3 regions of the Streptomyces sp. LARHCF249 genome follow, and region 3 is predicted to be linked to each of the others. Evidence: riboswitches for the same ligand, from Rfam matches in the RefSeq annotation. Region 3 holds a riboswitch; each other region holds the start of a gene.

Region 1 (9,899 bases), on a different contig from region 3:
ACGGAACCGGCGGTCAGGGTTCCTCTGACGGCCCGAGCCTGGTCGGCGTCGGCTCCGCGGCCGTCGACTTCCAGGTGAGCACGGGCCGCATGCCCGCCCAGCAGCCCGGCGCCCAGGTGCCGAAGAAGCCCAACATCTACACGCAGGCGCAGATCGACCAGCTGGCGGCGTACATCGCCTCCCTCGGTGCCGGTCCGATCACGCCGACCGAGAAGCAGTACGACCCGGCAGGTGCCGACGTCGCCGCTGGTGGTGAGCTGTTCCGCAACAACTGCGCGCAGTGCCACAACTTCACCGGCGAGGGCGGCGCCCTGACGAACGGCAAGTACGCCCCCAACCTTGAGGACGTCTCGCCGAAGCACATCTACGAGGCCATGCTCACCGGCCCGCAGAACATGCCCTCCTTCCCGGACGGAACCATGCCGGAGAAGCAGAAGAAGGACATCATCGCGTACCTCGAGAACGTCAACGGCGAGAAGTCCACCAGCCCCGGTGGCCTCAAGCTCGGCGGCCTCGGTCCCGTTGCCGAGGGTCTGTTCGGCTGGATCTTCGGTCTGGGTGCGCTGATCGCTGTTGCCGTCTGGGTCGGGGCCCACACCGCTAAGGCCAAGAAGTCATGAGTCAAGACATTCCCGAAGAGAAGCACCTGCCGAGTGAGCAGGGCGACGCGCACCACGGTGCCGTAGCGGTCGCGGACAACCCGTTCGCCGACCCGGGCCTGCCGGTCCACAGGCCGCGCATCCAGGACATCGACGAGCGTGCGGCGAAGCGTTCCGAGCGCACCGTCGCGATGCTGTTCACGCTGTCGATGCTGGCCACGGTCGCCTTCATCGCCTCCTACGTCACCCTCCCGGTCGACAAGATCGTGTACATCTTCCCCATCGGGAAGGTGAGCGCGCTCAACTTCGCGCTGGGCATGACCCTCGGCACGGCGCTGTTCTGCATCGGCGCGGGCGCGGTCCACTGGGCCCGCACCCTGATGTCCGACGTCGAGGTCGCGGCCGAGCGGCACGAGATCGCCGCTCCGCCGGAGGTCAAGGCGCAGGTCATGCAGGACTTCCGCGACGGTGCGGACGAGTCCGGCATCGGCCGCCGCCCGCTGATCCGCAACACGCTGCTGGGCGCGCTGGCCATGCTGCCGCTCTCCGCCGTCGTGATCATGCGTGACCTGGGCCCGCTGCCCGAGGACAAGCTGCGCAAGACCCTGTGGGCCAAGGGCAAGCTGCTCATCAACCAGAACACGATGGAGCCGCTGCGTCCCGAGGACGTCCTGGTCGGTTCGCTGACCTTCGCCATGCCGGAAGGCCTGGAGGAGGAGCAGCACGACTTCCAGGTCCAGATCGCCAAGGCCGCCCTGATGATCGTCCGGATCAAGCCGGAGGACATCAAGGACAAGCAGGAGCTGGAGTGGTCCCACGACGGGATCGTGGCCTACTCCAAGATCTGCACCCACGTCGGCTGCCCGATCAGCCTGTACGAGCAGCAGACGCACCACGTGCTCTGCCCGTGCCACCAGTCCACCTTCGACCTCTCCGACGGCGCCCGTGTCATCTTCGGCCCGGCTGGTCACGCGCTTCCGCAGCTGCGGATCGGTGTGAATGACGAAGGCTTCCTCGAAGCGCTCGGCGACTTCGAAGAGCCCGTCGGTCCTGCATTCTGGGAGCGCGGATGAGCACTGCGACCACTGACACCAAGGCGCGCAAAGCGCCGGCCGGCGAGCGCGTAGCCGACTGGGCGGACGGCCGCCTGGGCATCTACGGCCTGGCCAAGGCCAACATGCGCAAGATCTTCCCGGACCACTGGTCCTTCATGCTGGGTGAGATCTGCCTCTACAGCTTCATCATCATCATCCTCACGGGTGTGTACCTGACGCTGTTCTTCCACCCGAGCATGAACGAGGTCGTCTACCACGGCTCGTACGTGCCCATGCAGGGCGTCATGATGTCCGAGGCCTTCGCCTCGACCCTGGACATCAGCTTCGACGTCCGCGGCGGCCTGCTCATCCGTCAGATCCACCACTGGGCCGCGCTGATCTTCGTCGCGGCGATGGTCGTGCACATGATGCGCGTCTTCTTCACCGGCGCGTTCCGCAAGCCGCGCGAGATCAACTGGATCTTCGGCTTCCTGCTGCTGGTCCTCGGCATGTTCACCGGTTTCACCGGTTACTCGCTGCCGGACGACCTGCTCTCGGGTACCGGTGTCCGCTTCATGCAGGGCGCCATCCTGTCCGTCCCGGTCGTCGGCACGTACCTGTCGATGTTCCTGTTCGGCGGGGAGTTCCCGGGCGGCGACTTCGTCGCGCGGTTCTACTCGGTGCACATCCTGCTGCTGCCCGGCATCATGATGGGCCTGCTGGTGGCCCACCTGATCCTGGTCTTCTACCACAAGCACACCCAGTTCCCCGGCCCCGGCAAGACGAACAACAACGTCGTCGGCATGCCGCTGCTGCCGGTCTACATGGCCAAGGCCGGAGGCTTCTTCTTCCTGGTCTTCGGTGTCATCGCGGCCATCGCGGCGCTCGCCTCGATCAACCCGATCTGGGCGCTCGGCCCGTACCGCCCGGACCACGTGTCCACCGGTGCGCAGCCCGACTGGTACATGGGTATGCCGGAAGGCCTGATCCGGGCCATGCCCGGCTGGGAGATCAACCTGTGGGGCCACACGCTCGTCCTGGGCGTGTTCATCCCGCTGCTGCTCTTCCCGCTGGTGCTGGGCGCGATCGCCGTCTGGCCGTTCATCGAGTCCTGGGTCACCGGTGACAAGCGCGAGCACCACCTGCTGGACCGCCCGCGCAACGTCCCGACCCGTACGGCCTTCGGTGTCGCCTGGATCGCGGAGTACATCGTGCTCCTCATCGGCGGCGGCAACGACATGTTCGCGCAGTACTTCCACCTGTCGCTGAACGCGCTCACCTGGTTCGTCCGGATCGGCTTCTTCGTCGTCCCGGTGCTCGCCTTCATCGCCACCAAGCGGATCTGCCTCGGCCTCCAGCGCCGGGACCGGGACAAGGTGCTGCACGGTCGCGAGACCGGCATCATCAAGCGCCTGCCGCACGGTGAGTTCGTCGAGGTCCACGAGCCGCTCTCGCAGGACAAGCTGCACACGCTCACCTCGTACGTCACCTACGAGCCGATCGAGATCGGCCCGACGGTCGACGAGAACGGTGTCGAGCGCAAGGTGAAGCTCAGCCAGAAGCTGCGCGCGAAGCTCAGCAAGGGCTTCTACGCCGAGGGCAACCAGATCCCGAAGCCCACGGTGGAGGAGTACAAGGAGATCCAGAGCGGCCACGGCCACCACTGATCCCGTTTGAGGGACTGATTTCGGTCAGTCCTCGTGTCGCCACGGCGAGAGCCCCGTCCAGTGTCTGGACGGGGCTCTTTGCCGTCTCCGGGGCTGGATAGGCTGAAGCCCTTCCCATTCGACGTGGGCCCCACATCGGCGGGCGACGACAGCAGGAGCGGACCATGAACGTTGCGACCCCGGCAGGCGGCGACAGCGTGGCGGCCCGTGGCTGGCCGGGCGTACTCGAGGCGCTGCTCACCGGACGGGACCTGAACGCGGAGGACACCGCCTGGGCCATGGACCGGATCATGCGCGGCGAGGCCACCGACGCCCAGATCGCCGGCTTCGCGGTCGCGCTGCGGGCCAAGGGGGAGACGGTCGCGGAGATCAACGGCCTGGTCCGGGCCATGTACGCACACGCCAACCTCATCGAGGTGCCGGGCCGCACGGTGGACATCGTCGGCACCGGCGGCGACGGGGCGAAAACGGTGAACATCTCCACGATGTCGGCGATCGTCGTGGCCGGTACGGGCGCCAAGGTGGTCAAGCACGGCAACCGGGCCGCGTCCTCCGCGAGCGGCTCCTCGGACGTGCTGGAGAAGCTCGGCGTCAACCTGGACCTCACCCCCGCGCGGGTGGCGGAGGTCGTGGAGGAGGCCGGCATCACCTTCTGCTTCGCGGTGAAGTTCCACCCGGCGCTGCGGCACGTGGCCGCGGCCCGCAAGGAGCTGGGCATCCGCACCACCTTCAACTTCCTCGGCCCGCTGACCAACCCGGCCAAGGTCCGTGCCCAGGCCACGGGCGTCGCGGACCCCCGGGTTGCCCCGATCGTGGCCGGCGTCCTCGCCGAGCGCGGCTCCTCGGCGCTCGTCTTCCGCGGCGACGACGGCCTGGACGAGCTCACCACCACCGCCACCTCGCGGGTGTGGTGGGTACGCGACGGCAAGGTCGCCGAGCAGCCCTTCGACCCCCGTGACGTGGGCATCTCCCTGGTCGACGTGTCGGAGCTGCGGGGCGCGGACGCCTCGTACAACGCCGACATCGCCCGCCGCCTGCTGGCCGGCGAGACCGGCCCGGTCCGCGACGCGGTCCTGCTGAACTCGGCGGCGGCCCTGGTGGCGCTGGACCCGGGCTCGGGCAGCCTGGAGGAGCAGATCGCGGCGGGCATCGCCCGCGCGGCGGAGTCGGTCGACTCGGGCGCGGCCCGGGCCGCCCTGGAACGCTGGGTGGCGGCCAGCAACGCCTGACGCCGTGCTTTTCGGTCAAGGCCCCGGTCCGGATGGTGGACCGGGGCCTTGCGCGTGCGGGATCTTGTGGCAGGATGCTGACCAGGTCACGAGTGACAGCGTTTAGGCCCCGGCTTGCTGTCCGGCAACCCTCCTTCCGTGGCGGGGTGCCCCGGGTGATGACCAGGTCGTAGGCAGCGAGGTCTACGGCAAGCGCGGATCCCTCGACACCAGGGGTCCTGGTCTCTCGAGGAGCGTTTTCCGTGAGCAAGCGAATGCGATAGGGCGACTCCGCCCCTTCTTCAACCCTCGGACCAGGGTCGTTTCCGCGTACCCGCGTTCAGCTCCGAGGGCTTCCCGTACCCCGCCGCACGGCGCCGCGCCGTGGCCGCGTACGGGCACACCGAAGCCATTCACCCCTGCCTGCCGGGAGATTCCGCCATGTCCGCATCCCTGAACGCCGCCGCCACCGCCGCCCCCGTCACCGCCGTCGACCCCGCCTGCGCGGAGCCGCTGCCGGTCCTCGGACGGGACGTCACCGTCCCGCTCGTCACCGGCAGCGAGGTCACCTACGCCGCCCTCGACTACGCGGCCAGCGCCCCCGCGCTCCAGCGGGTCTGGGACGACGTGGCCGCGTACGCCCCGTACTACGGCAGCGTCCACCGCGGCGCCGGCTACCTCTCGCAGCTCTCCACCGACCTCTTCGAGCAGAGCCGGGCCACGGTCGCCGAGTTCCTCGACTGCCGCCCCGCCGACCAGGTGGTCTTCACCCGGTCCACCACCGACTCCCTGAACCTGCTCGCGGCCGCCCTCCCGGCCGGCTGCCAGGTCTTCGTCTTCGAGACCGAGCACCACGCAGCGCTGCTGCCGTGGACGGACGCGCAGGTCACCTACCTCAACGCCCCCCGCACCTCGGACGAGGCCGTCGCCACCCTGGAGCGGGCGCTCGCCGACCGGGCGCCCTACGGCCCGGCCCTGGTCTGCGTCACCGGCGCCTCCAACGTCACCGGTGAACTGTGGCCGGTGAAGGAGCTCGCCGCCGCCGCGCACGCCCACGGCGCGCGGATCGTCCTGGACGCCGCCCAGCTGGCCCCCCACCACCCCGTCTCGGTCCAGGACCTCGACGTGGACTGGGTCGCCTTCTCCGGCCACAAGCTCTACGCCCCCTTCGGCTCGGGCGTCCTCGCCGGCCGCGCGGACTGGCTCCAGGAGGCCGAGCCGTACCTGGCCGGCGGCGGCGCCTCCCGCACGGTCGCCCGCCGCGCGGACGGCGGGGTGGACGTCGAGTGGCACGCCACGGCCGCCCGCCACGAGGCCGGCTCCCCGAACGTGATCGGCGTCTACGCGATCGCCTCCGCCTGCCGGGCCCTTCGGGAAGCCGGGTTCGAGAACCTGGTGGCCCGCGAGCGGCACCTCATCACCAAGGTCCGCGAGGGCCTGGCCGGCGTCCCGGCGGTCCGCGTCCTCTCCCTGTTCGGCGACGGCGCCCCGCGCGTCGGCGTCATCTCGTTCGTCGTGGACGGCTGGAACAGCTCCCACTTCGCGGCCGCCCTGTCCGCGGAGTACGGGATCGGCGTGCGCGACGGCCTGTTCTGCGCCCACCCGCTGGTCCGCACCCTGCTGGGCAGCGAGCCGCAGGCCCAGGGCGAATGCGGCGCCCCGGAGGCGGCCTCTTCGTCCGGCGGAACCCCCGCCCTGAACGCCATCCGCGTCAGCTTCGGCGCAGGCACCCCGGACGAGCACGTGGAGCGCTTCGTCCGCGCGGTGCGCGAACTCGTCGCGGACGGCGCGAAGTGGCAGTACCGCACCGAGCAGGGCCGCTGCGTCCCGGCCGTCTGACAGGCTGCGGACCATGACGTACTGGGACCCGATACCGACCGCCGCCACGCTGGAACCGGTACGGCTCCCCTCCGGGGCCCCGTGGACGGGACGGTGGCAGGAGCGCAACTGGCGCACCGTGCCGGGCCCCTTCTACGGGGCGGAGACCGACAGCTGCCGGACGGTACGGCTGCGGGCTCCGGAGCTCGTGCTCTACGACGACCTGACCCCGGAGTCGGTCCGGGACTGGTGGCGCGACCGCGGCCGCGTCCGGGAGTGGGCGGCGGGCGCCGGATGGGGCGCCCGGCCCGGCCGGGCGAGCGGCTGCCCGGGCTCTGACGGAGAACCCGGCCCCGCCGGCGTTCGAGGCGGACCGGGGCGGAGCCGAGGGCGACCTACGCGTCGAGGCCGATGGCGAACGCCGCCTCGAGGTCGTGCTGCGAGTACGTACGGAACGCCACGTGCGTGTCGGTCGCCTCGACGCCCGGGATCTTGCTGATGCGGCCCGGGATGATGTCCGCCAGGTTCTCGTGGCGGGCCACGCGGACCAGCGCGATCAGGTCGTACGTCCCCGTGACGGAGTAGACCTCGCTGACGCTGTCCAGCGCGGCGATGGACTCGGCGATCTCGGGGATGCGGTCCACGCTGGTCTTGATGAGCACGATCGCGGTGATCACGGCTGGCTGTCTCCCTCGGTGGCCGTCGCTGGTCGCCCCACTCTAGTCGCAGGCCGATAACGCGCCCACGCGTACAGGAAGCCGACGGAGAAGCCCACCAGATGGGCCAGATAGGCGACCCCGGGACCGCTGCCCGCACGGTGCGCCGCCACCCCTTGGAGGGCGAACCAGAACAGCAGCACGATCCACGCCGGGAACCGCAGCGGCAGGAAGAAAAGGAACGGGAACAGGCTCGTCACCCTGGCCCGCGGGAGCAGGTACAGGAAGGCGCCCAGCACCGCCGAGATGGCCCCGGACGCCCCGACCAGCGTCTGTGCGGACCCCGCGTTGGCCGCCGCGTACACCGCCAGCGCCGCGTACCCCGTACAGACGTAGAACACGAGGAACGCCGGCCGGCCCATCCGCTCCTCCGCCATCGCGCCGAACACGTGGAGGAAGAGCATGTTGCCGAGCAGGTGCAGCCAGCTCCCGTGCACGAACAGCGCGGTCAGCGGGGTCAGCCAGGCCCGCGGGCGGCCCGTGAACAACTCGTCCGGTACCACTCCCCAGCGCCGGAAGTACTCCGTACCGGCGGTCAGCAGCCCCTCGCCGGTCCCGTAGGCCGGGTTCAGCCCCGAGGCCGGGCCGAGTACGAACACCAGGGCGCAGCCCGCGATCAGCGCATGGGTGACCACCGGTCCCCGGGCGGCCTCGCGAACGGCCTGCCACCTTACGATCATGTGACAGAGCATGACGCAACCCACCCCACCCGAGGCGGTGGCAGGCCGTAGGGTTACGAGCCGGCGTCCGCCCAATCGGCGCGGACGGCTCAGCAGACGGCTTTAATTGAATCAGCTACGAAGGAGAGAGCGGCCTGATGACGGTTCCCCTGCCGACCGACACCACCCGGTGGCGCTGCACCCTGTGCGGCAACCTCACGCGCTTCGACGTCACCCGTTCGTCGAAGGTCGTGGAGTACGTCCACCTGGACCTCGCCGGGGAGCCCAAGGTCGAGGAGCGCGAGGTGGTCAATGAGACCATCGAGTCGGTCCGCTGCCGCTGGTGCAACGCGGTGGACCAGATCGAGCTCGTGGACAGGCCGGGCGCGGACTCCTGACGGAGCCCCGCCCACAGGTAGATCGGTAGGGGTGACGGATTGTGGAGCCAGCAAGCGGCGCTGAGCCGGCCGATGCGGCCGGCGACGCCGCCGAGGTGCTCGACCGCCCGCTGCCGGAAGGCGTGCGGCGCCGGGTCGTCGCGCTCGTCTCGGACGCCTTCGGCGGACTGACGGTCGCTGACCTCCCGGCGCAGCTGCGCCAGTACGCCCGTTTCACCCCGACCCGGCGCGCCAAGTTCGCGGGCAACGCGATGGCCGCGGCGGTCGAGACCGACCCCGTGTTCCGCAGCCGGGTCGCCGAGAAGCTGCGCGAGGCGCAGGCGGACCTGGCCGGTGCGCTGGAGTCCGGCGCACCGCCCGCCGCCGCGGATCCGCTGGACGTGGCGGCCGCCGCGTACGTCCTGAGGCCGGTCGGCTGGGTCAAGCTGGTGGCCGCCGCGGGCGAGGAGGCGCAGCGCGCCGACGCCGAGCGGGTCGGCGAGGAGACCCGGCGCGAGCTGGACCGGCTGCGCGAGGAGCTGGCGCAGGTGCGGAACCTGCAGCGCTCGGGCGGCGAGCAGGTGCGGGCCGAGCTGGACGAGGCCCGCAAGGAAGCGGAATCGCTTCAGCGCAAGCTGCGCAGCGCGCTCAGCGACGTCAAGCGCGGCGAGGCGGCCCTGCGCAAGGTCAACACGGAGATCGACGGGATCCGCGGCGAGGCGGCCGCACGGGTGGCCGCCGCCGAGAGCGAGACCCGGCGGCTCAAGTCCCGGCTGGCGGAGGTGGAGACGGCGCTGGAGACCTCGCGCCGGGCCACCCGCGAGGGACGCAGCATCGAGGACATGCGGCTGCGGCTGCTGCTGGACACCGTGCTGGACGCGGCGGCGGGGCTGCGCCGCGAGCTGGCGCTGCCGCCGGTGTCGACACGCCCGGCGGACACCGTGGAGGCCGTGGAGCCGGGCCGGATGACGCCGAAGGACATCGCGGCGCGTGCCCTGTCGGAGACCGACCCGGCGCTGCTGGACCAGCTGTTGGCGCTGCCGCAGGCCCACCTGGTGGTCGACGGCTACAACGTGACCAAGACGGGCTATCCGACGATGCCGCTGGAGAAGCAGCGGCTGCGGCTGCTGGGCGGGCTGTCGATGCTGGCCGCGCAGACGGGCGCGGAGATGACCTGCGTCTTCGACGGGGCGGAACTGGCCGCCCCGGTGCTGCTCGCGCCGCCGCGCGGGGTCCGGGTGCTGTTCTCCAAGGCAGGGGTGACGGCGGACGAGCTGATCCGCCAGCTGGTGCGCGCGGAGCCGCCCGGCCGGCCGGTGGTCGTGGTCTCCACCGACCGGGAGGTCGCGGACGGGGTGGCCAAGGCGGGTGCGCGGCCGGTCGCGTCCGCTTTGCTACTGAAGCGGCTTTCGCGCGTTTCGTAACTCCCGCCCCGCATGCCCGAATTGGCAGGGCTCTCAGGGAACGTACCGTCAAGTGACCTGCACAGAGCGTGCGCTGTAGGTAAAGAAGCTGGTCGGGGACCGACTTTTTTCCCGGCAGGATTTGAACTGATCACAGTCGGGTCACTAGGGTCTGCTCAAACCTTCGTGCGGTAGATCACTCATTCGGGGTGGCAGCGAAGGTGCTGCCGAGTTGCGTTCTTCGGCGGCTCTAGGAAGAAGGAGCTCGCCTTCGTGGCGTCCCACCGTCGACCCAAGCAGCCGACCCGCGCTCGTGTGACCGTACTGACCGCCACCGCGGCCGCGGCCGTCGCGCTCTCCACCCAGGGCGCCACCGCCGCCCCGGCGAAGCCGAGCAAGGACGAGGTCAAGTCCCAGG
Region 2 (9,899 bases), on a different contig from region 3:
GCGACCCGGTGCGAGGCGTGCGGGAGCAGCCTCGGCACGCGGTAGGTGACGTCGAGCGCGGTGTTGAGCGTGACGGTCAGGATCATTGGGCTCCCCCGGGTCTGTTGCTGCCGGGATCATGCCAAAGAGAGAGCGGTCGGCCCAGTCCTGCGGGCCGACCGTCCGCGCTCTACAGCCGGTTGGCCGTCAGGCAGCCGCCGGCGGGCTGACGATCCATTCGCCGCGCCGCATGACGCCCCGGACGTCGAACTCGGCGTTCAGGACGACCAGGTCGGCGTACTTGCCGGGCTCCAGCGAGCCGATCTCGTCGTAGAGGCCGATCAGTTTGGCCGGGTTGGCGGAGATCGCCTGGACCACGGACTCCACGGGCAGCCTGTCGAGGGTGACCGAGCGCTTGAAGGCGGTGTCCAGGGTCAGCGTCGAGCCGGCGATGGAGCCGCCCTCGACGAGCCGGGCCACGCCCTCCTTGACCTCGACCTCCAGCGGACCGAGGTGGTAGGTCCCGTCTCCGAAGCCGGCCGCGTCCATCGCGTCGGTGATCAGCGCGACGCGGTGCGCGCCCGCGTGGTGGAAGGCGAGCTCGAGGGCCGCCGGGTGCAGGTGGGTGCCGTCGTTGATCAGCTCGACGGTGACCCGCTCGTCCTCCAGCAGCGCGGCGATCGGGCCGGGTTCGCGGTGCGCGAGGCCCGGCATCGCGTTGAAGAGGTGGGTGGCCACGGTCGCGCCCGCGTCGATGGCGGCGCGCGTCTGCTCGTACGTGGCGTCCGTGTGCCCGACCGCGGCGATGACCCCGTGTTCTGCCAGCAGCCGTACGGAGTCCAGGCCGCCCGGCAGTTCGGTGGCGAGGGTGAACATGCGGGCGGCGCCGTGCGCGGCGTCGATCAGCTTGCGGACCTCGGCCGGGTCGGGGTCGCGCAGCAGGTCCTCCATGTGGGCGCCCTTGCGGCAGGCGTTGATGAACGGCCCCTCGAAGTGGATGCCCGCGATCTCGCCCTGCTGGGTGAGCTCGGCGAGCAGCCCGGCGCGGCGGGCCAGTTCGTCCAGGTCGCCGGTGACGGTGGAGGCGACCAGGGTGGTGGTGCCGTGCTCGCGGTGGGTGCGGACGCCCTGGAGGACCTCCTCGGCGGTGCCGGAGGTGAACGAGGCGCCGCCGCCGCCGTGGTTGTGGATGTCGACGAAGCCGGGGACGATCCAGTGCCCGGACAGGTCCACGACCCGCGCGCCCTCCCGGGCGCTGCCGGCGATGCGGTCGCCGTCGACGATGACCCGGCCGCCCGCCACGATTCCGGTGGGCAGCACCACCCTGGCGCCGGAGAGAACGGTGCTGTGCGCGCTTCCGGACATCAGGCAGGTACCTCCGTGGCGAGTAGGTCCCAGGCGAGCAGCCCTGCGCCCAGGCATCCGGCGGTGTCCCCGAGGGCCGCCGGAACGATGTGGGGCAGCCGCTGGAACGTCACGCGCTCCTCGACGGCCGTCCGTAGTGGTGTGAACAAGGTTTCCCCCGCCTCGGCGAGCCCGCCACCGATGATCAGCGTGCGCGGATCCAGCAGGGTGATCGCGGTGACCAGGCCGTCGGCGAGGGCGCCGACGGCGGCCAGCCACACCTCGCGGGCGCGCTCGTCGCCGGATTCGACGGCCTTGGCGCAGTCGGCCGCATCGGCCTCGGGTGCGCCGCTGGCGGCGGCCCAGGCGCGGGAGACGGCGGAGGCGGAGGCGAGGGTCTCCAGGCAGCCGTGCTGGCCGCAGCCGCAGGCGGGGCCGCCGGGGCGGACCACGATGTGGCCGATCTCTCCGGCGTAGCCGTGGGCGCCGGCCTCGATGCGGCCGGCGATGCCGATGGCTCCGGCGATGCCGGTGCCCAGCGGGACGAAGAGGAAGCGGTCGGCGCCCCGGCCCGCTCCGATGCGGCCTTCGGCGAGGCCGCCCGTGCGCACGTCGTGGCCGAGGGCCACCGGGATGCCGCCGAGCCGGGCGCTGAGCAGCGCGCGCAGCGGTACGTCGCGCCAGCCCAGGTTCGCCGCGTAGACGGCGATCCCGTGCTCGGCGTCGACGATGCCGGGGACGGCGACTCCGGCCGCCGAGGCGCCCTCTCCGCAGCGCTCCCGGCCGATGGCGAGCAGCTCGGCGGCGAAGTCCTGGATCGTCTCGACGACGGCGTCGGGGCCCCGCTCGCGCCCGGTGGCGCGGCGCGCCTCGTGGAGCAGGGTGCCGTCGGCGGCGACCAGGGCGGCCTTCATCCCGGTGCCGCCCACATCGAGGGCGATGACGTGTTTCACGGGTTTCACAGGGGACAGTCTCGCGTGCTTCACGGGGAAAGGTCTAGTCCATTGAGGGGGATTGTTGAGCGGCCATACAAATTCGGGACCAAGGATGTGGACCAGCGGCCAAAGTGGTGTAGACCTTACGTGGATCGTACGTACAACAAGGGGTGGAACGAGAACTGTGAACCGCCGAAACCTGCGCCTGGCCGCGCCCGGCGCCGCACTCTTCCTGACGGCCGTGACACTGACCGGCTGCGGAACCGTCGGCGGACTCACCGGGGACAACGAGGTGACCCTGCGGGTCGTGGCGGCCGAGTACGGGGACAATCCGCAGAACTCGTCGGCCACCTACTGGAAGTCGCTCGCCGAGGACTTCGAGAAGACCAACCCGGGGATCAACGTCGAGGTCAGCGTCTACTCCTGGTCCGAGGTCGACGCCAAGGTCGCCGAGATGGTCAAGGCGGGCAAGGCCCCCGACATCGCACAGATCGGCGCGTACGCGGACTACGCGGAGGCGGGCAAGCTCTACGCGGCGGACGAGCTGCTCTCCGTCAAGACCGAGGCCGACTTCCTCGGCCCGCTCGCCGACGCGGGCAAGGTCAAGCGGATCCAGTACGGGCTGCCCTTCGTGGCCAGCACCCGGCTCCTCTTCTACAACGAGAAGCTGCTGGCCGACGCCGGGGTCGTCGCGAAGGACGCCAAGAACGGCTGGCAGCCCAAGAGCTGGGCGGAGCTGGAGGCGGCCGCCAAGAAGCTCAAGGCCGCGGGCGTTCCCACCCCCTTCGCACTGCCGCTGGGCCGCGAGGAGGCCCAGGCCGAGACGATGATGTGGATGCTGTCGGCCGGCGGCGGCTACACCGACAACGAGGAGCAGTACTCCCTCGACTCCGCCGAGAACGCCAAGGCGCTGGAGTTCCTCCGCGACAAGATGGTCGGCCAGGGCCTGACGGGGCCCGTCGAACCCGCCAAGCTGAACCGGCAGGACGCCTTCGACGCCTTCACGCGCGGCGAGGCCGGCATGCTCAACGGCCACCCGACGCTGATCAAGCAGGCGGCCGCCAAGGGCGTCAAGCTCGGCATGGTCACCATGCCGACCTCCGACGGCACCGAGCGCTCGGCGATGGGCGTCGCCGACTGGGTGATGGCCTTCAAGAACGGCCACCGCAAGGAGTCCGGGAAGTTCCTGGACCACCTGTACGAGGCGAAGAACGTGACGGCCTTCACCGGCATGTACGACCTGCTCCCGGCCACCACCACCGGCTACCGGGCCGCCCAGGCCGGTACGGGCGGGACCGCGCCGCAGCTGAAGACCTTCCTGGACGCCCTGCCGTCCTCACGGCTCTACCCGGTGGGCAAGAAGTCCTGGGCGGGCGTCAGCGAGGACATCAAGCAGAACATCGGCACGTCGGTGCAGCCGGGCGGGCAGCCGGCCAAGGTGCTGGAGGCGATCGCGGCGAAGGCGCGGGCGGCCGAGCCGAGGTGAGCGGGGCCGCCCGGCCGGTGTCGGTGGGCGGCGTTAATCTGGCGGTATGACGGACGACGGGCGGCTGACGGCCACGGAGGCCGCGGTGCTCGCGTACGAGGGACGCACCTGGCCCGGGCCGGGGGTCAAGGAGCGGGCGATACGGGAAGGGCTGGGGATGACCCCGGTCCGCTACTACCAGCTGCTCAACGCGCTGATGGACGATCCCCGCGCGCTGGCCCACGCACCGGGCACGGTGAACCGCCTGCGCCGCCTCCGCGAGGCCCAGCGGGCCCGGCGTTAGGGCGCACGGGCAGCGCACGGGCCGGGTGGTCCGCGCCATAGCCGTCGCCCGGCGCGGCCGTTAGGGTCGTCCGTATGGGGAGCCATCCGCACGACTTGCCGATGCCCGTCACCGCAGCCGGACGCGAGGGACTCGAGGCCCTGCTCCGCGCACCACGCCGTTCCGTGGTCGCCCTGGACTTCGACGGCACCCTCGCCGAGATCGTCCCGGACCCGGACCAGGCGCGGGCCCACCCCGGAGCCGTACCCGCCCTGGCCGCGCTGGCCCCCGAGGTGGCCTCCGTCGCCGTGATCACCGGCCGGCCGGCGGGCGTCGCCGTCCGCTACGGAGGCTTCGCCGGGGTCCCGGGCCTGGAACACCTGGTCGTCCTCGGCCACTACGGGGCCGAACGCTGGGACGCCGTCAGCGGGATCGTGCACGCCCCCGCCGAACACCCCGGGGTGGCGGCGGTACGGGCCGAGCTCCCCGGCTTCCTCGACTCGATCGGGGCCTGGCGGGGCACGTGGATCGAGGAGAAGGGCCGGGCGCTGGCCGTCCACACGCGGCGCGCCGAGGATCCGGAGGCGGCGTTCGCGGCGCTCCGCGAACCCCTGGCGGAGCTGGCGGCGCGGCACGGGCTGATGGTGGAGCCGGGCCGCGCGGTCCTGGAACTGCGGCCCCCGGGCATGGACAAGGGCGTCGCCCTCACCGAGTTCCTGGCGGAGACGGGCGCGGAGGCGGTGCTGTACGCGGGCGACGACCTGGGCGACCTGGCCGCGTACTCGGCGGTCGAGAAGCGGAGGGCCGACGGCCTGCCGGGGCTCCTGGTGTGCAGCGGCTCCGCGGAAGTCCCGGAACTCGCCTCCCGCGCCGACCTGGTCCTGCCGGGCCCCGGCGCGGTGGTCGCCTTCCTCGCAGCCCTGGCCGCGGCGGCGCGTTCCTGACCTGCGGGTCCGTTGGCGGGGGCAGCGCCCCCGGCAACGGACCCGCGGCTCAGGCGCGCAGCGCGGCCAGCTGGGCCGTGAACCAGGCCGCCGGCGGCAGGGCGGTGGCGGCGGCCGCCAGACGCTTCGTGCGCTCCGCGCGCTCCTCCGCCGGCATGGCCAGCGCCGCGTGCAGCGCAGCGGCCGTCTCCGAGACGTCGTACGGGTTCACCGTCAACGAGTCCTGCCCGAGCTCCTCGTACGCCCCCGCCCCGCGCGACAGCACCAGCACGCACCCCGCCTCCGAAACCACCGGCACCTCCTTCGCCACCAGGTTCATCCCGTCCCGCACGGGATTCACCAGCACCACGTCCGCCATGCGATAGGCCGCCAGCGACCGCGCGAAGTCGTCCTGCACGGACACCAGCACCGGCTGCCAGTCCGCCGTGCCGAACTCCGCGTTCACCGCCGCCGCCAGCTCCCGCACCGACTCCGTGTAGTCCCGGTACACCTTCAGGTCCTGCCGCGACGGGTAGGCCGAGGCCAGGTGCACCACCCGGCCCCGCCACTCGGGATGCACCGTGAGCAGCTCCCGGTACGCCAGCAGCCCCCGCAGGATGTTCTTGGACAGCTCCGTCCGGTCCACCCGGACGATCGTCTTCAGGTCGCCGACCTCCGCCCGCAGCTGCGCCAGCTTGTCGTTCACCTCCGGCCGGTGGGCCAGCGCCTGCAGCTCCTGCGCGTCGACGCCCAGCGGGAACACCGCCACGTTCCCCCGGCCCGCGCCGTCCAGGAAGCTGTCCGCCCAGGCCCGGGTGTGGAAGCCCAGCACGTCCGCCCCGAGCATCCCGTGGAGCAGTTGCTCCCGGACGTCGTCCGGGAGCATGTCCAGGAACGGCTTCGCCGCCCACGGCGTGTGCGTGAAGTGCCCGATCCGCAGGTCGGGCCGCAGTTCGCGCAGCGCGCCCGGGACCAGCGCCAGGTGGTAGTCCTGCACGAGGACGTACGCACCCTGCGCCGCCTCCTCGGCCAGGGCCTCCGCGAAGGCCTGGTTGTACGCCGTGTACGACGCCCAGCGCCGCCGGAACTCCGCGTCGAAGACCGGCTCGCGCGGAACGTCGTACAGGTGGTGGTGGGTGAACCACAGCACCGAGTTCGCGATGCCGTTGTACGCGTCGTCGTACATCGTGGGATCGATGTCCAGCATGCGGACGCCAGGCTCCGCGACCCCCCGCCGGACCGCCTCCCGGTCCGCGTCCGACAGGGCCGCGCAGATCCACAGCGCCTCCGGCTGCTCCGCGAGGGCCGCGGAGAGCCCGGAGACGAGACCGCCCCCGCCGCGCCGGGCGCTGAGCGCGCCGTCGTTGTCGAGGGCGTACGAGAGCGGGCCGCGGTTGGCGGCGACGAGTACCTGAGATGCAGCCATGCCGCGAACCTAGCCCGGCCCGGCCTCGCGCAAACTTCCGAAGCCGTCAGGCCGCGCGGCGCACGGCGTATTCCTCGATGCCCAGCATCGGCGGCCGCTCCTCGGTGTCCACCGGGTACGTGCGCGGTACGAACCCGTCCGGGCCCCGCTCGAACTGCGTCAGCTCCGGCCGTACGAGGGGGTGCCCCCAGCGGTAGCCGGGGGACTGCCCGCGCGAGAGCCGCAGCTGCGCGGTGCGGTAGATCGCCGCGGCCATCCGGCCCAGCGCCTGCCCGTCCTGATGGCGGTGGAGCCGTACGCCCACGTCCACCTGGGCCAGCGCGTCCAGCCCGACCATGTGCAGCGCGTCGACCAGCAGGCCGAGCTCGACGCCGTACCCGACGGGGAAGGGCAGGCGCTCCAGCAGGGAGCGGCGTACGGCGTACTCGCCGCCCAGCGGCTGGACGAAGCCGGCCAGCTGCGGCCAGTGCAGGTTGAGCAGCGGGCGGGCCACCAGCTCCGTGACCCGGCCGCCCTGGCCCGGGGCGTCGCCCAGCGGGCGGTCGTACATGGCCTTCACGAACTGCACGTCCGGCTCGGTCAGCAGCGGCCCCACGATCCCGGAGACGAAGGTGGCCGAGAAGTCCCGCAGATCGGCGTCGACGAAGCAGATGACGTCCCCGGTGGCGGCCAGCAGGGAGCGCCACAGCACCTCGCCCTTGCCGGGCAGCGCCGGGAGCCGCGGCAGGATGTCGTCGCGGTGCACCACGCGCGCACCGGCCTTCGCCGCCACCTCCGCCGTAGCGTCGCTGGAGTCCGAGTCGATCACGATCAGCTCGTCCACCAGCGGCACCGGCAGTCCCTCGATCAGCTCACGCCGGATCACCTCGACGATCGCGCCGACCGTCGCCTCCTCGTCGAGCGCCGGCAGCACCACGCTGACCGTGGTCCCAGCTGCCCGTTTCCGCTCCAGCAGCTGGTCGAGCGGTCGGTCGGCGGCGGACCAGGAGCGGTCGGCCAGCCAGCGCTCCACCTCTTCCAGCACTCTGAGCACTCCTTGCGGCTTGGTCGTATTGACCGAAAAGTGATCCATCTCGCGGTTCGGACGCCTGTCTCAACCGCCCGGGCCTTCGGTTACAGTCTTGAACAACGCGAAGGACCACCGCATGCCGGGGGTCCTCGCGCATAAACGCACCGGCGCGCCATAGAGCGCGTGTGCCGGTGCCATACCGCTCATCCAGAGGGGCAGAGGGACACGGCCCGTTGAAGCCCCGGCAACCCTCCAGTCGGTTCTCGCGATGCGACAAGCATCCCGCGGGGCCCCGGCTAGGGAAGGTGCCAATTCCGTCTCATGGCGAAGTGCGCCATGGGGAAGATGAGGAGAAAGGGCCTCGCCATCATGGCTGCACAGACTGTTGCCACCTCTGTTGATCTCGGACCTGCCACCGGCCTCTCGTGTCGCGAGTGCGGTACCCGCTTCGAACTCGGTCCGATCTTCGCGTGCGCCGAGTGCTTCGGACCGCTGGAAGTCGCCTACGACCTTCCCACCGGCGACCCCGAGGCCCTGCGCGCCGCGATCGAGGCCGGCCCGAACAACATCTGGCGTTACGCGCCGCTGCTGCCGGTCCCCGCGGACGTGGCCTCCAAGCCGAGCCTGAACCCGGGCTTCACCAAGCTCGTGGACGCGGAGAACCTGGCCAAGGAGCTCGGCGTCACCGGCAAGCTCTACGTCAAGGACGACTCCGGCAACCCGACGCACTCCTTCAAGGACCGCGTCGTGGCCATCGCCGTCGAGGCGGCCCGCGCCTTCGGCTTCACCACCCTGTCCTGCTCCTCCACCGGCAACCTGGCCGGCGCCGTCGGCGCCGCGGCCGCCCGCGCCGGCTTCCGCTCCTGCGTGTTCATCCCGCACGACCTGGAGCAGGGCAAGGTCGTCATGGCCGGTGTCTACGGCGGCGACCTCGTCGGCATCGAGGGCAACTACGACGACGTGAACCGCTTCTGCTCCGAGCTCATCGGCGACCCGCTGGGCGAGGGCTGGGGCTTCGTCAACGTCAACCTGCGCCCGTACTACGGCGAGGGCTCCAAGACCCTGGCGTACGAGATCTGCGAGCAGCTCGGCTGGCGGCTGCCCGACCAGATCGTGATCCCGATCGCGTCCGGCTCGCAGCTGACGAAGATCGACAAGGGCCTGCAGGAGCTGATCAAGCTCGGTCTCGTCGAGGACAAGCCGTACAAGATCTTCGGTGCCCAGGCCGAGGGCTGCTCCCCGGTGTCGACCGCCTTCAAGGCCGGTCACGACGTGGTCCGCCCGCAGAAGCCGAACACCATCGCCAAGTCCCTGGCCATCGGCAACCCGGCGGACGGCCCGTACGTCCTGGACATCGCGCGGCGCACCGGCGGCTTCGTCGAGGACGTCACCGACGAGCAGGTCGTCGAGGCCATCAAGATCCTCGCGCAGACCGAGGGCATCTTCGCCGAGACCGCGGGCGGCGTGACCGTCGGCGTCACGAAGAAGCTCATCGAGAACGGGCAGCTCGACCCGGCGCTGACCACCGTCGTCCTGAACACCGGAGACGGCCTCAAGACCCTGGAGGCGGTGGCCGCGGACAGCGGCCAGACCGCCACCATCCGCCCGAGCCTGGACGCGTTCCGCGCCGCCGGCCTGGCCTGACCCGACCCCCCCTGCACTACCGGAAAGGCAGTACCGCCATGAGCGTCAACGTCCGCATCCCCACCATCCTGCGCACCTACACCGGCGGTCAGGCCGAGGTCCCCGCCGAGGGGGCGACCCTCGCCGAGGTCATCGAGTCGCTCGACAAGAGCCACCCGGGCATCGCCGCCCGCGTGCTCGACGACCAGGGCAAGCTGCGCCGCTTCGTGAACGTCTACGTCAACGACGACGACGTGCGCTTCGAGGGCGGGCTGGCGGCGGCGACGCCGGACGGCGCGGGTGTCTCGATCATTCCCGCCGTCGCCGGGGGCTGACCGGACCGGCACGGCCCCGCCGGCTGATACGCGAAACGTAATTACCCCCTCCGTTAATAAGCGGAGGGGGTAATTCTGTTTGATTGGGCGCGGTAGGGTTGGGGAAGTCCCCTCCGCTGGACTTGCCCGCCGCATATGAACGGGTCGCGTGAGGGTCGACATCGGGTCAATGTGCAAGTGCGGTATGGGGCTTTGGCGAGATATGCCGGGCCCGAGTTGCCCTGGAATATGCCAGATTTTCACTCTATTTCTATGTTTCCCCGTGTCCAGAATTCTCGTCGGATTGACCTGTTGCAGACAGCACCGGCGCGGATACATTCAGCCTCGGTCGACGCGTTCCGACGCAAGTGATGACCCGGGACCGCGAAGTGCGTTCCTGCGCAAGGGCCAGTAATAGGGGAGTTAGGCATGGCTCAGGGCACCGTCAAGTGGTTCAACGCGGAGAAGGGCTACGGCTTCATCGCGGTCGACGGTGGTGCGGATGTGTTCGTCCACTACAGCGCCATCCAGATGGACGGGTACCGCACCCTTGAAGAGGGTCAGCGGGTCGAGTTCGAGATCTCGCAGGGCCAGAAGG
Region 3 (9,899 bases):
AGACCAGGTCGCCGGGCTGGAGCTGGCTGCGGCTGATGCGGGTGCCGTCGTTCGCCTGGGTGTAGGTGGTGCGGGTGATGCTCACACCGGCCTGCTTGTACGCCCACTGGGTCAGCCCGGAGCAGTCGAAGGCGCTCGGGCCGGTGGCGCCGGAGACGTACGCGCCGCCCAGCTTGGTCTTGGCGGCCGCCAGGGCGGCACCGGCGCGGCCGGAGGCGCTCACGTTGCCGAGGTCGACGCGCTGGCTGTCGCTGCGGCTGGCGCGCGACTCCTCGTCCTTGAGCGCCGCGCGCTCCTGCGCGGTCAGGGTGTTGAGCAGGGCCTGGGCCGCGGCGAGCTTCTCCTGCGAGACCTTCTTCTTCTCGCCGAGCTCCTTGCGGGTGGCGTCGAGGTCGGCGAGCTTGCCGGCGGCCTCCTGGCGCTGCTGCGCGAGGGTGCGCTGCTTGGCCTGGATCTTCTGGACCGCCTCGACCTGCTTGCCGCTCAGGTGCTCCAGGGAGGAGGCCTTGTCGAGGTAGCTGTCGGGGTCCTCGGAGAGGAGCAGGGCGAGCGACTGGTCTATGCCGCCGCTGCGGTACTGCGCGCTCGCCATCGAACCGAGCGTGCCGCGCAGCTCGTTGAGGTCGCCCTGGCCGCGCGCGACCTGGTCCTGGAGCTGCCCGATCTCCTTCTCGAGCTTCTCCTGGCGTTCCTTGGCCCCGTTGAACTTCTCGGTGGCCTGCTCCGCCTCTTCGTAGAGCGCGTCGACCTGGGACTTGACCTCGTCCTTGCTCGGCTTCGCCGGGGCGGCGGTGGCGCCCTGGGTGGAGAGCGCGACGGCCGCGGCCGCGGTGGCGGTCAGTACGGTCACACGAGCGCGGGTCGGCTGCTTGGGTCGACGGTGGGACGCCACGAAGGCGAGCTCCTTCTTCCTAGAGCCGCCGAAGAACGCAACTCGGCAGCACCTTCGCTGCCACCCCGAATGAGTGATCTACCGCACGAAGGTTTGAGCAGACCCTAGTGACCCGACTGTGATCAGTTCAAATCCTGCCGGGAAAAAAGTCGGTCCCCGACCAGCTTCTTTACCTACAGCGCACGCTCTGTGCAGGTCACTTGACGGTACGTTCCCTGAGAGCCCTGCCAATTCGGGCATGCGGGGCGGGAGTTACGAAACGCGCGAAAGCCGCTTCAGTAGCAAAGCGGACGCGACCGGCCGCGCACCCGCCTTGGCCACCCCGTCCGCGACCTCCCGGTCGGTGGAGACCACGACCACCGGCCGGCCGGGCGGCTCCGCGCGCACCAGCTGGCGGATCAGCTCGTCCGCCGTCACCCCTGCCTTGGAGAACAGCACCCGGACCCCGCGCGGCGGCGCGAGCAGCACCGGGGCGGCCAGTTCCGCCCCGTCGAAGACGCAGGTCATCTCCGCGCCCGTCTGCGCGGCCAGCATCGACAGCCCGCCCAGCAGCCGCAGCCGCTGCTTCTCCAGCGGCATCGTCGGATAGCCCGTCTTGGTCACGTTGTAGCCGTCGACCACCAGGTGGGCCTGCGGCAGCGCCAACAGCTGGTCCAGCAGCGCCGGGTCGGTCTCCGACAGGGCACGCGCCGCGATGTCCTTCGGCGTCATCCGGCCCGGCTCCACGGCCTCCACGGTGTCCGCCGGGCGTGTCGACACCGGCGGCAGCGCCAGCTCGCGGCGCAGCCCCGCCGCCGCGTCCAGCACGGTGTCCAGCAGCAGCCGCAGCCGCATGTCCTCGATGCTGCGTCCCTCGCGGGTGGCCCGGCGCGAGGTCTCCAGCGCCGTCTCCACCTCCGCCAGCCGGGACTTGAGCCGCCGGGTCTCGCTCTCGGCGGCGGCCACCCGTGCGGCCGCCTCGCCGCGGATCCCGTCGATCTCCGTGTTGACCTTGCGCAGGGCCGCCTCGCCGCGCTTGACGTCGCTGAGCGCGCTGCGCAGCTTGCGCTGAAGCGATTCCGCTTCCTTGCGGGCCTCGTCCAGCTCGGCCCGCACCTGCTCGCCGCCCGAGCGCTGCAGGTTCCGCACCTGCGCCAGCTCCTCGCGCAGCCGGTCCAGCTCGCGCCGGGTCTCCTCGCCGACCCGCTCGGCGTCGGCGCGCTGCGCCTCCTCGCCCGCGGCGGCCACCAGCTTGACCCAGCCGACCGGCCTCAGGACGTACGCGGCGGCCGCCACGTCCAGCGGATCCGCGGCGGCGGGCGGTGCGCCGGACTCCAGCGCACCGGCCAGGTCCGCCTGCGCCTCGCGCAGCTTCTCGGCGACCCGGCTGCGGAACACGGGGTCGGTCTCGACCGCCGCGGCCATCGCGTTGCCCGCGAACTTGGCGCGCCGGGTCGGGGTGAAACGGGCGTACTGGCGCAGCTGCGCCGGGAGGTCAGCGACCGTCAGTCCGCCGAAGGCGTCCGAGACGAGCGCGACGACCCGGCGCCGCACGCCTTCCGGCAGCGGGCGGTCGAGCACCTCGGCGGCGTCGCCGGCCGCATCGGCCGGCTCAGCGCCGCTTGCTGGCTCCACAATCCGTCACCCCTACCGATCTACCTGTGGGCGGGGCTCCGTCAGGAGTCCGCGCCCGGCCTGTCCACGAGCTCGATCTGGTCCACCGCGTTGCACCAGCGGCAGCGGACCGACTCGATGGTCTCATTGACCACCTCGCGCTCCTCGACCTTGGGCTCCCCGGCGAGGTCCAGGTGGACGTACTCCACGACCTTCGACGAACGGGTGACGTCGAAGCGCGTGAGGTTGCCGCACAGGGTGCAGCGCCACCGGGTGGTGTCGGTCGGCAGGGGAACCGTCATCAGGCCGCTCTCTCCTTCGTAGCTGATTCAATTAAAGCCGTCTGCTGAGCCGTCCGCGCCGATTGGGCGGACGCCGGCTCGTAACCCTACGGCCTGCCACCGCCTCGGGTGGGGTGGGTTGCGTCATGCTCTGTCACATGATCGTAAGGTGGCAGGCCGTTCGCGAGGCCGCCCGGGGACCGGTGGTCACCCATGCGCTGATCGCGGGCTGCGCCCTGGTGTTCGTACTCGGCCCGGCCTCGGGGCTGAACCCGGCCTACGGGACCGGCGAGGGGCTGCTGACCGCCGGTACGGAGTACTTCCGGCGCTGGGGAGTGGTACCGGACGAGTTGTTCACGGGCCGCCCGCGGGCCTGGCTGACCCCGCTGACCGCGCTGTTCGTGCACGGGAGCTGGCTGCACCTGCTCGGCAACATGCTCTTCCTCCACGTGTTCGGCGCGATGGCGGAGGAGCGGATGGGCCGGCCGGCGTTCCTCGTGTTCTACGTCTGTACGGGGTACGCGGCGCTGGCGGTGTACGCGGCGGCCAACGCGGGGTCCGCACAGACGCTGGTCGGGGCGTCCGGGGCCATCTCGGCGGTGCTGGGCGCCTTCCTGTACCTGCTCCCGCGGGCCAGGGTGACGAGCCTGTTCCCGTTCCTTTTCTTCCTGCCGCTGCGGTTCCCGGCGTGGATCGTGCTGCTGTTCTGGTTCGCCCTCCAAGGGGTGGCGGCGCACCGTGCGGGCAGCGGTCCCGGGGTCGCCTATCTGGCCCATCTGGTGGGCTTCTCCGTCGGCTTCCTGTACGCGTGGGCGCGTTATCGGCCTGCGACTAGAGTGGGGCGACCAGCGACGGCCACCGAGGGAGACAGCCAGCCGTGATCACCGCGATCGTGCTCATCAAGACCAGCGTGGACCGCATCCCCGAGATCGCCGAGTCCATCGCCGCGCTGGACAGCGTCAGCGAGGTCTACTCCGTCACGGGGACGTACGACCTGATCGCGCTGGTCCGCGTGGCCCGCCACGAGAACCTGGCGGACATCATCCCGGGCCGCATCAGCAAGATCCCGGGCGTCGAGGCGACCGACACGCACGTGGCGTTCCGTACGTACTCGCAGCACGACCTCGAGGCGGCGTTCGCCATCGGCCTCGACGCGTAGGTCGCCCTCGGCTCCGCCCCGGTCCGCCTCGAACGCCGGCGGGGCCGGGTTCTCCGTCAGAGCCCGGGCAGCCGCTCGCCCGGCCGGGCCGGGCGCCCCATCCGGCGCCCGCCGCCCACTCCCGGACGCGGCCGCGGTCGCGCCACCAGTCCCGGACCGACTCCGGGGTCAGGTCGTCGTAGAGCACGAGCTCCGGAGCCCGCAGCCGTACCGTCCGGCAGCTGTCGGTCTCCGCCCCGTAGAAGGGGCCCGGCACGGTGCGCCAGTTGCGCTCCTGCCACCGTCCCGTCCACGGGGCCCCGGAGGGGAGCCGTACCGGTTCCAGCGTGGCGGCGGTCGGTATCGGGTCCCAGTACGTCATGGTCCGCAGCCTGTCAGACGGCCGGGACGCAGCGGCCCTGCTCGGTGCGGTACTGCCACTTCGCGCCGTCCGCGACGAGTTCGCGCACCGCGCGGACGAAGCGCTCCACGTGCTCGTCCGGGGTGCCTGCGCCGAAGCTGACGCGGATGGCGTTCAGGGCGGGGGTTCCGCCGGACGAAGAGGCCGCCTCCGGGGCGCCGCATTCGCCCTGGGCCTGCGGCTCGCTGCCCAGCAGGGTGCGGACCAGCGGGTGGGCGCAGAACAGGCCGTCGCGCACGCCGATCCCGTACTCCGCGGACAGGGCGGCCGCGAAGTGGGAGCTGTTCCAGCCGTCCACGACGAACGAGATGACGCCGACGCGCGGGGCGCCGTCGCCGAACAGGGAGAGGACGCGGACCGCCGGGACGCCGGCCAGGCCCTCGCGGACCTTGGTGATGAGGTGCCGCTCGCGGGCCACCAGGTTCTCGAACCCGGCTTCCCGAAGGGCCCGGCAGGCGGAGGCGATCGCGTAGACGCCGATCACGTTCGGGGAGCCGGCCTCGTGGCGGGCGGCCGTGGCGTGCCACTCGACGTCCACCCCGCCGTCCGCGCGGCGGGCGACCGTGCGGGAGGCGCCGCCGCCGGCCAGGTACGGCTCGGCCTCCTGGAGCCAGTCCGCGCGGCCGGCGAGGACGCCCGAGCCGAAGGGGGCGTAGAGCTTGTGGCCGGAGAAGGCGACCCAGTCCACGTCGAGGTCCTGGACCGAGACGGGGTGGTGGGGGGCCAGCTGGGCGGCGTCCAGGACGATCCGCGCGCCGTGGGCGTGCGCGGCGGCGGCGAGCTCCTTCACCGGCCACAGTTCACCGGTGACGTTGGAGGCGCCGGTGACGCAGACCAGGGCCGGGCCGTAGGGCGCCCGGTCGGCGAGCGCCCGCTCCAGGGTGGCGACGGCCTCGTCCGAGGTGCGGGGGGCGTTGAGGTAGGTGACCTGCGCGTCCGTCCACGGCAGCAGCGCTGCGTGGTGCTCGGTCTCGAAGACGAAGACCTGGCAGCCGGCCGGGAGGGCGGCCGCGAGCAGGTTCAGGGAGTCGGTGGTGGACCGGGTGAAGACCACCTGGTCGGCGGGGCGGCAGTCGAGGAACTCGGCGACCGTGGCCCGGCTCTGCTCGAAGAGGTCGGTGGAGAGCTGCGAGAGGTAGCCGGCGCCGCGGTGGACGCTGCCGTAGTACGGGGCGTACGCGGCCACGTCGTCCCAGACCCGCTGGAGCGCGGGGGCGCTGGCCGCGTAGTCGAGGGCGGCGTAGGTGACCTCGCTGCCGGTGACGAGCGGGACGGTGACGTCCCGTCCGAGGACCGGCAGCGGCTCCGCGCAGGCGGGGTCGACGGCGGTGACGGGGGCGGCGGTGGCGGCGGCGTTCAGGGATGCGGACATGGCGGAATCTCCCGGCAGGCAGGGGTGAATGGCTTCGGTGTGCCCGTACGCGGCCACGGCGCGGCGCCGTGCGGCGGGGTACGGGAAGCCCTCGGAGCTGAACGCGGGTACGCGGAAACGACCCTGGTCCGAGGGTTGAAGAAGGGGCGGAGTCGCCCTATCGCATTCGCTTGCTCACGGAAAACGCTCCTCGAGAGACCAGGACCCCTGGTGTCGAGGGATCCGCGCTTGCCGTAGACCTCGCTGCCTACGACCTGGTCATCACCCGGGGCACCCCGCCACGGAAGGAGGGTTGCCGGACAGCAAGCCGGGGCCTAAACGCTGTCACTCGTGACCTGGTCAGCATCCTGCCACAAGATCCCGCACGCGCAAGGCCCCGGTCCACCATCCGGACCGGGGCCTTGACCGAAAAGCACGGCGTCAGGCGTTGCTGGCCGCCACCCAGCGTTCCAGGGCGGCCCGGGCCGCGCCCGAGTCGACCGACTCCGCCGCGCGGGCGATGCCCGCCGCGATCTGCTCCTCCAGGCTGCCCGAGCCCGGGTCCAGCGCCACCAGGGCCGCCGCCGAGTTCAGCAGGACCGCGTCGCGGACCGGGCCGGTCTCGCCGGCCAGCAGGCGGCGGGCGATGTCGGCGTTGTACGAGGCGTCCGCGCCCCGCAGCTCCGACACGTCGACCAGGGAGATGCCCACGTCACGGGGGTCGAAGGGCTGCTCGGCGACCTTGCCGTCGCGTACCCACCACACCCGCGAGGTGGCGGTGGTGGTGAGCTCGTCCAGGCCGTCGTCGCCGCGGAAGACGAGCGCCGAGGAGCCGCGCTCGGCGAGGACGCCGGCCACGATCGGGGCAACCCGGGGGTCCGCGACGCCCGTGGCCTGGGCACGGACCTTGGCCGGGTTGGTCAGCGGGCCGAGGAAGTTGAAGGTGGTGCGGATGCCCAGCTCCTTGCGGGCCGCGGCCACGTGCCGCAGCGCCGGGTGGAACTTCACCGCGAAGCAGAAGGTGATGCCGGCCTCCTCCACGACCTCCGCCACCCGCGCGGGGGTGAGGTCCAGGTTGACGCCGAGCTTCTCCAGCACGTCCGAGGAGCCGCTCGCGGAGGACGCGGCCCGGTTGCCGTGCTTGACCACCTTGGCGCCCGTACCGGCCACGACGATCGCCGACATCGTGGAGATGTTCACCGTTTTCGCCCCGTCGCCGCCGGTGCCGACGATGTCCACCGTGCGGCCCGGCACCTCGATGAGGTTGGCGTGTGCGTACATGGCCCGGACCAGGCCGTTGATCTCCGCGACCGTCTCCCCCTTGGCCCGCAGCGCGACCGCGAAGCCGGCGATCTGGGCGTCGGTGGCCTCGCCGCGCATGATCCGGTCCATGGCCCAGGCGGTGTCCTCCGCGTTCAGGTCCCGTCCGGTGAGCAGCGCCTCGAGTACGCCCGGCCAGCCACGGGCCGCCACGCTGTCGCCGCCTGCCGGGGTCGCAACGTTCATGGTCCGCTCCTGCTGTCGTCGCCCGCCGATGTGGGGCCCACGTCGAATGGGAAGGGCTTCAGCCTATCCAGCCCCGGAGACGGCAAAGAGCCCCGTCCAGACACTGGACGGGGCTCTCGCCGTGGCGACACGAGGACTGACCGAAATCAGTCCCTCAAACGGGATCAGTGGTGGCCGTGGCCGCTCTGGATCTCCTTGTACTCCTCCACCGTGGGCTTCGGGATCTGGTTGCCCTCGGCGTAGAAGCCCTTGCTGAGCTTCGCGCGCAGCTTCTGGCTGAGCTTCACCTTGCGCTCGACACCGTTCTCGTCGACCGTCGGGCCGATCTCGATCGGCTCGTAGGTGACGTACGAGGTGAGCGTGTGCAGCTTGTCCTGCGAGAGCGGCTCGTGGACCTCGACGAACTCACCGTGCGGCAGGCGCTTGATGATGCCGGTCTCGCGACCGTGCAGCACCTTGTCCCGGTCCCGGCGCTGGAGGCCGAGGCAGATCCGCTTGGTGGCGATGAAGGCGAGCACCGGGACGACGAAGAAGCCGATCCGGACGAACCAGGTGAGCGCGTTCAGCGACAGGTGGAAGTACTGCGCGAACATGTCGTTGCCGCCGCCGATGAGGAGCACGATGTACTCCGCGATCCAGGCGACACCGAAGGCCGTACGGGTCGGGACGTTGCGCGGGCGGTCCAGCAGGTGGTGCTCGCGCTTGTCACCGGTGACCCAGGACTCGATGAACGGCCAGACGGCGATCGCGCCCAGCACCAGCGGGAAGAGCAGCAGCGGGATGAACACGCCCAGGACGAGCGTGTGGCCCCACAGGTTGATCTCCCAGCCGGGCATGGCCCGGATCAGGCCTTCCGGCATACCCATGTACCAGTCGGGCTGCGCACCGGTGGACACGTGGTCCGGGCGGTACGGGCCGAGCGCCCAGATCGGGTTGATCGAGGCGAGCGCCGCGATGGCCGCGATGACACCGAAGACCAGGAAGAAGAAGCCTCCGGCCTTGGCCATGTAGACCGGCAGCAGCGGCATGCCGACGACGTTGTTGTTCGTCTTGCCGGGGCCGGGGAACTGGGTGTGCTTGTGGTAGAAGACCAGGATCAGGTGGGCCACCAGCAGGCCCATCATGATGCCGGGCAGCAGCAGGATGTGCACCGAGTAGAACCGCGCGACGAAGTCGCCGCCCGGGAACTCCCCGCCGAACAGGAACATCGACAGGTACGTGCCGACGACCGGGACGGACAGGATGGCGCCCTGCATGAAGCGGACACCGGTACCCGAGAGCAGGTCGTCCGGCAGCGAGTAACCGGTGAAACCGGTGAACATGCCGAGGACCAGCAGCAGGAAGCCGAAGATCCAGTTGATCTCGCGCGGCTTGCGGAACGCGCCGGTGAAGAAGACGCGCATCATGTGCACGACCATCGCCGCGACGAAGATCAGCGCGGCCCAGTGGTGGATCTGACGGATGAGCAGGCCGCCGCGGACGTCGAAGCTGATGTCCAGGGTCGAGGCGAAGGCCTCGGACATCATGACGCCCTGCATGGGCACGTACGAGCCGTGGTAGACGACCTCGTTCATGCTCGGGTGGAAGAACAGCGTCAGGTACACACCCGTGAGGATGATGATGATGAAGCTGTAGAGGCAGATCTCACCCAGCATGAAGGACCAGTGGTCCGGGAAGATCTTGCGCATGTTGGCCTTGGCCAGGCCGTAGATGCCCAGGCGGCCGTCCGCCCAGTCGGCTACGCGCTCGCCGGCCGGCGCTTTGCGCGCCTTGGTGTCAGTGGTCGCAGTGCTCATCCGCGCTCCCAGAATGCAGGACCGACGGGCTCTTCGAAGTCGCCGAGCGCTTCGAGGAAGCCTTCGTCATTCACACCGATCCGCAGCTGCGGAAGCGCGTGACCAGCCGGGCCGAAGATGACACGGGCGCCGTCGGAGAGGTCGAAGGTGGACTGGTGGCACGGGCAGAGCACGTGGTGCGTCTGCTGCTCGTACAGGCTGATCGGGCAGCCGACGTGGGTGCAGATCTTGGAGTAGGCCACGATCCCGTCGTGGGACCACTCCAGCTCCTGCTTGTCCTTGATGTCCTCCGGCTTGATCCGGACGATCATCAGGGCGGCCTTGGCGATCTGGACCTGGAAGTCGTGCTGCTCCTCCTCCAGGCCTTCCGGCATGGCGAAGGTCAGCGAACCGACCAGGACGTCCTCGGGACGCAGCGGCTCCATCGTGTTCTGGTTGATGAGCAGCTTGCCCTTGGCCCACAGGGTCTTGCGCAGCTTGTCCTCGGGCAGCGGGCCCAGGTCACGCATGATCACGACGGCGGAGAGCGGCAGCATGGCCAGCGCGCCCAGCAGCGTGTTGCGGATCAGCGGGCGGCGGCCGATGCCGGACTCGTCCGCACCGTCGCGGAAGTCCTGCATGACCTGCGCCTTGACCTCCGGCGGAGCGGCGATCTCGTGCCGCTCGGCCGCGACCTCGACGTCGGACATCAGGGTGCGGGCCCAGTGGACCGCGCCCGCGCCGATGCAGAACAGCGCCGTGCCGAGGGTCATGCCCAGCGCGAAGTTGAGCGCGCTCACCTTCCCGATGGGGAAGATGTACACGATCTTGTCGACCGGGAGGGTGACGTAGGAGGCGATGAAGGCGACCGTGGCCAGCATCGACAGCGTGAACAGCATCGCGACGGTGCGCTCGGAACGCTTCGCCGCACGCTCGTCGATG

What was found. A riboswitch is a leader RNA that binds a small molecule or an ion and turns the genes downstream of it on or off. The one in region 3 is predicted to bind S-adenosylmethionine.
Region 1: linked by a shared signal. The riboswitch ahead of ACIPUC_RS30165 (aminotransferase class V-fold PLP-dependent enzyme) and the one ahead of ACIPUC_RS08310 (aminotransferase class V-fold PLP-dependent enzyme) in region 3 are both predicted to bind S-adenosylmethionine.
Region 2: linked by a shared signal. The riboswitch ahead of thrC (threonine synthase) and the one ahead of ACIPUC_RS08310 (aminotransferase class V-fold PLP-dependent enzyme) in region 3 are both predicted to bind S-adenosylmethionine.

Annotation. Positions count from the first base shown of each region.
Region 1 covers NZ_JBIXJQ010000012.1:173,478-183,376, reverse strand. The annotation lists gene qcrC (cytochrome bc1 complex diheme cytochrome c subunit) at 1-620, shown strand, start outside; gene qcrA (cytochrome bc1 complex Rieske iron-sulfur subunit) at 617-1,672, shown strand; gene qcrB (cytochrome bc1 complex cytochrome b subunit) at 1,669-3,300, shown strand; gene trpD (anthranilate phosphoribosyltransferase) at 3,465-4,529, shown strand; SAM riboswitch class IV at 4,614-4,730, shown strand; gene ACIPUC_RS30165 (aminotransferase class V-fold PLP-dependent enzyme) at 4,950-6,347, shown strand; gene ACIPUC_RS30160 (Lrp/AsnC family transcriptional regulator) at 6,722-7,003, opposite strand; gene ACIPUC_RS30155 (rhomboid family intramembrane serine protease) at 7,000-7,722, opposite strand; gene ACIPUC_RS30150 (hypothetical protein) at 7,860-8,099, shown strand; gene ACIPUC_RS30145 (NYN domain-containing protein) at 8,138-9,502, shown strand; gene ACIPUC_RS30140 (NlpC/P60 family protein) at 9,755-9,899, shown strand, end outside.
Region 2 covers NZ_JBIXJQ010000009.1:95,128-105,026, forward strand. The annotation lists gene ACIPUC_RS25405 (1-phosphofructokinase family hexose kinase) at 1-86, opposite strand, end outside; gene nagA (N-acetylglucosamine-6-phosphate deacetylase) at 187-1,344, opposite strand; gene ACIPUC_RS25415 (ROK family protein) at 1,344-2,276, opposite strand; gene ACIPUC_RS25420 (ABC transporter substrate-binding protein) at 2,443-3,744, shown strand; gene ACIPUC_RS25425 (DUF3263 domain-containing protein) at 3,791-4,027, shown strand; gene otsB (trehalose-phosphatase) at 4,102-4,950, shown strand; gene ACIPUC_RS25435 (alpha,alpha-trehalose-phosphate synthase (UDP-forming)) at 5,000-6,355, opposite strand; gene ACIPUC_RS25440 (glucosyl-3-phosphoglycerate synthase) at 6,402-7,379, opposite strand; SAM riboswitch class I at 7,565-7,716, shown strand; gene thrC (threonine synthase) at 7,710-9,008, shown strand; gene ACIPUC_RS25450 (MoaD/ThiS family protein) at 9,047-9,322, shown strand; gene ACIPUC_RS25455 (cold-shock protein) at 9,731-9,899, shown strand, end outside.
Region 3 covers NZ_JBIXJQ010000002.1:761,176-771,074, reverse strand. The annotation lists gene ACIPUC_RS08335 (NlpC/P60 family protein) at 1-892, opposite strand, end outside; gene ACIPUC_RS08330 (NYN domain-containing protein) at 1,145-2,509, opposite strand; gene ACIPUC_RS08325 (hypothetical protein) at 2,548-2,787, opposite strand; gene ACIPUC_RS08320 (rhomboid family intramembrane serine protease) at 2,925-3,647, shown strand; gene ACIPUC_RS08315 (Lrp/AsnC family transcriptional regulator) at 3,644-3,925, shown strand; gene ACIPUC_RS08310 (aminotransferase class V-fold PLP-dependent enzyme) at 4,300-5,697, opposite strand; SAM riboswitch class IV at 5,917-6,033, opposite strand; gene trpD (anthranilate phosphoribosyltransferase) at 6,118-7,182, opposite strand; gene qcrB (cytochrome bc1 complex cytochrome b subunit) at 7,347-8,978, opposite strand; gene qcrA (cytochrome bc1 complex Rieske iron-sulfur subunit) at 8,975-9,899, opposite strand, start outside.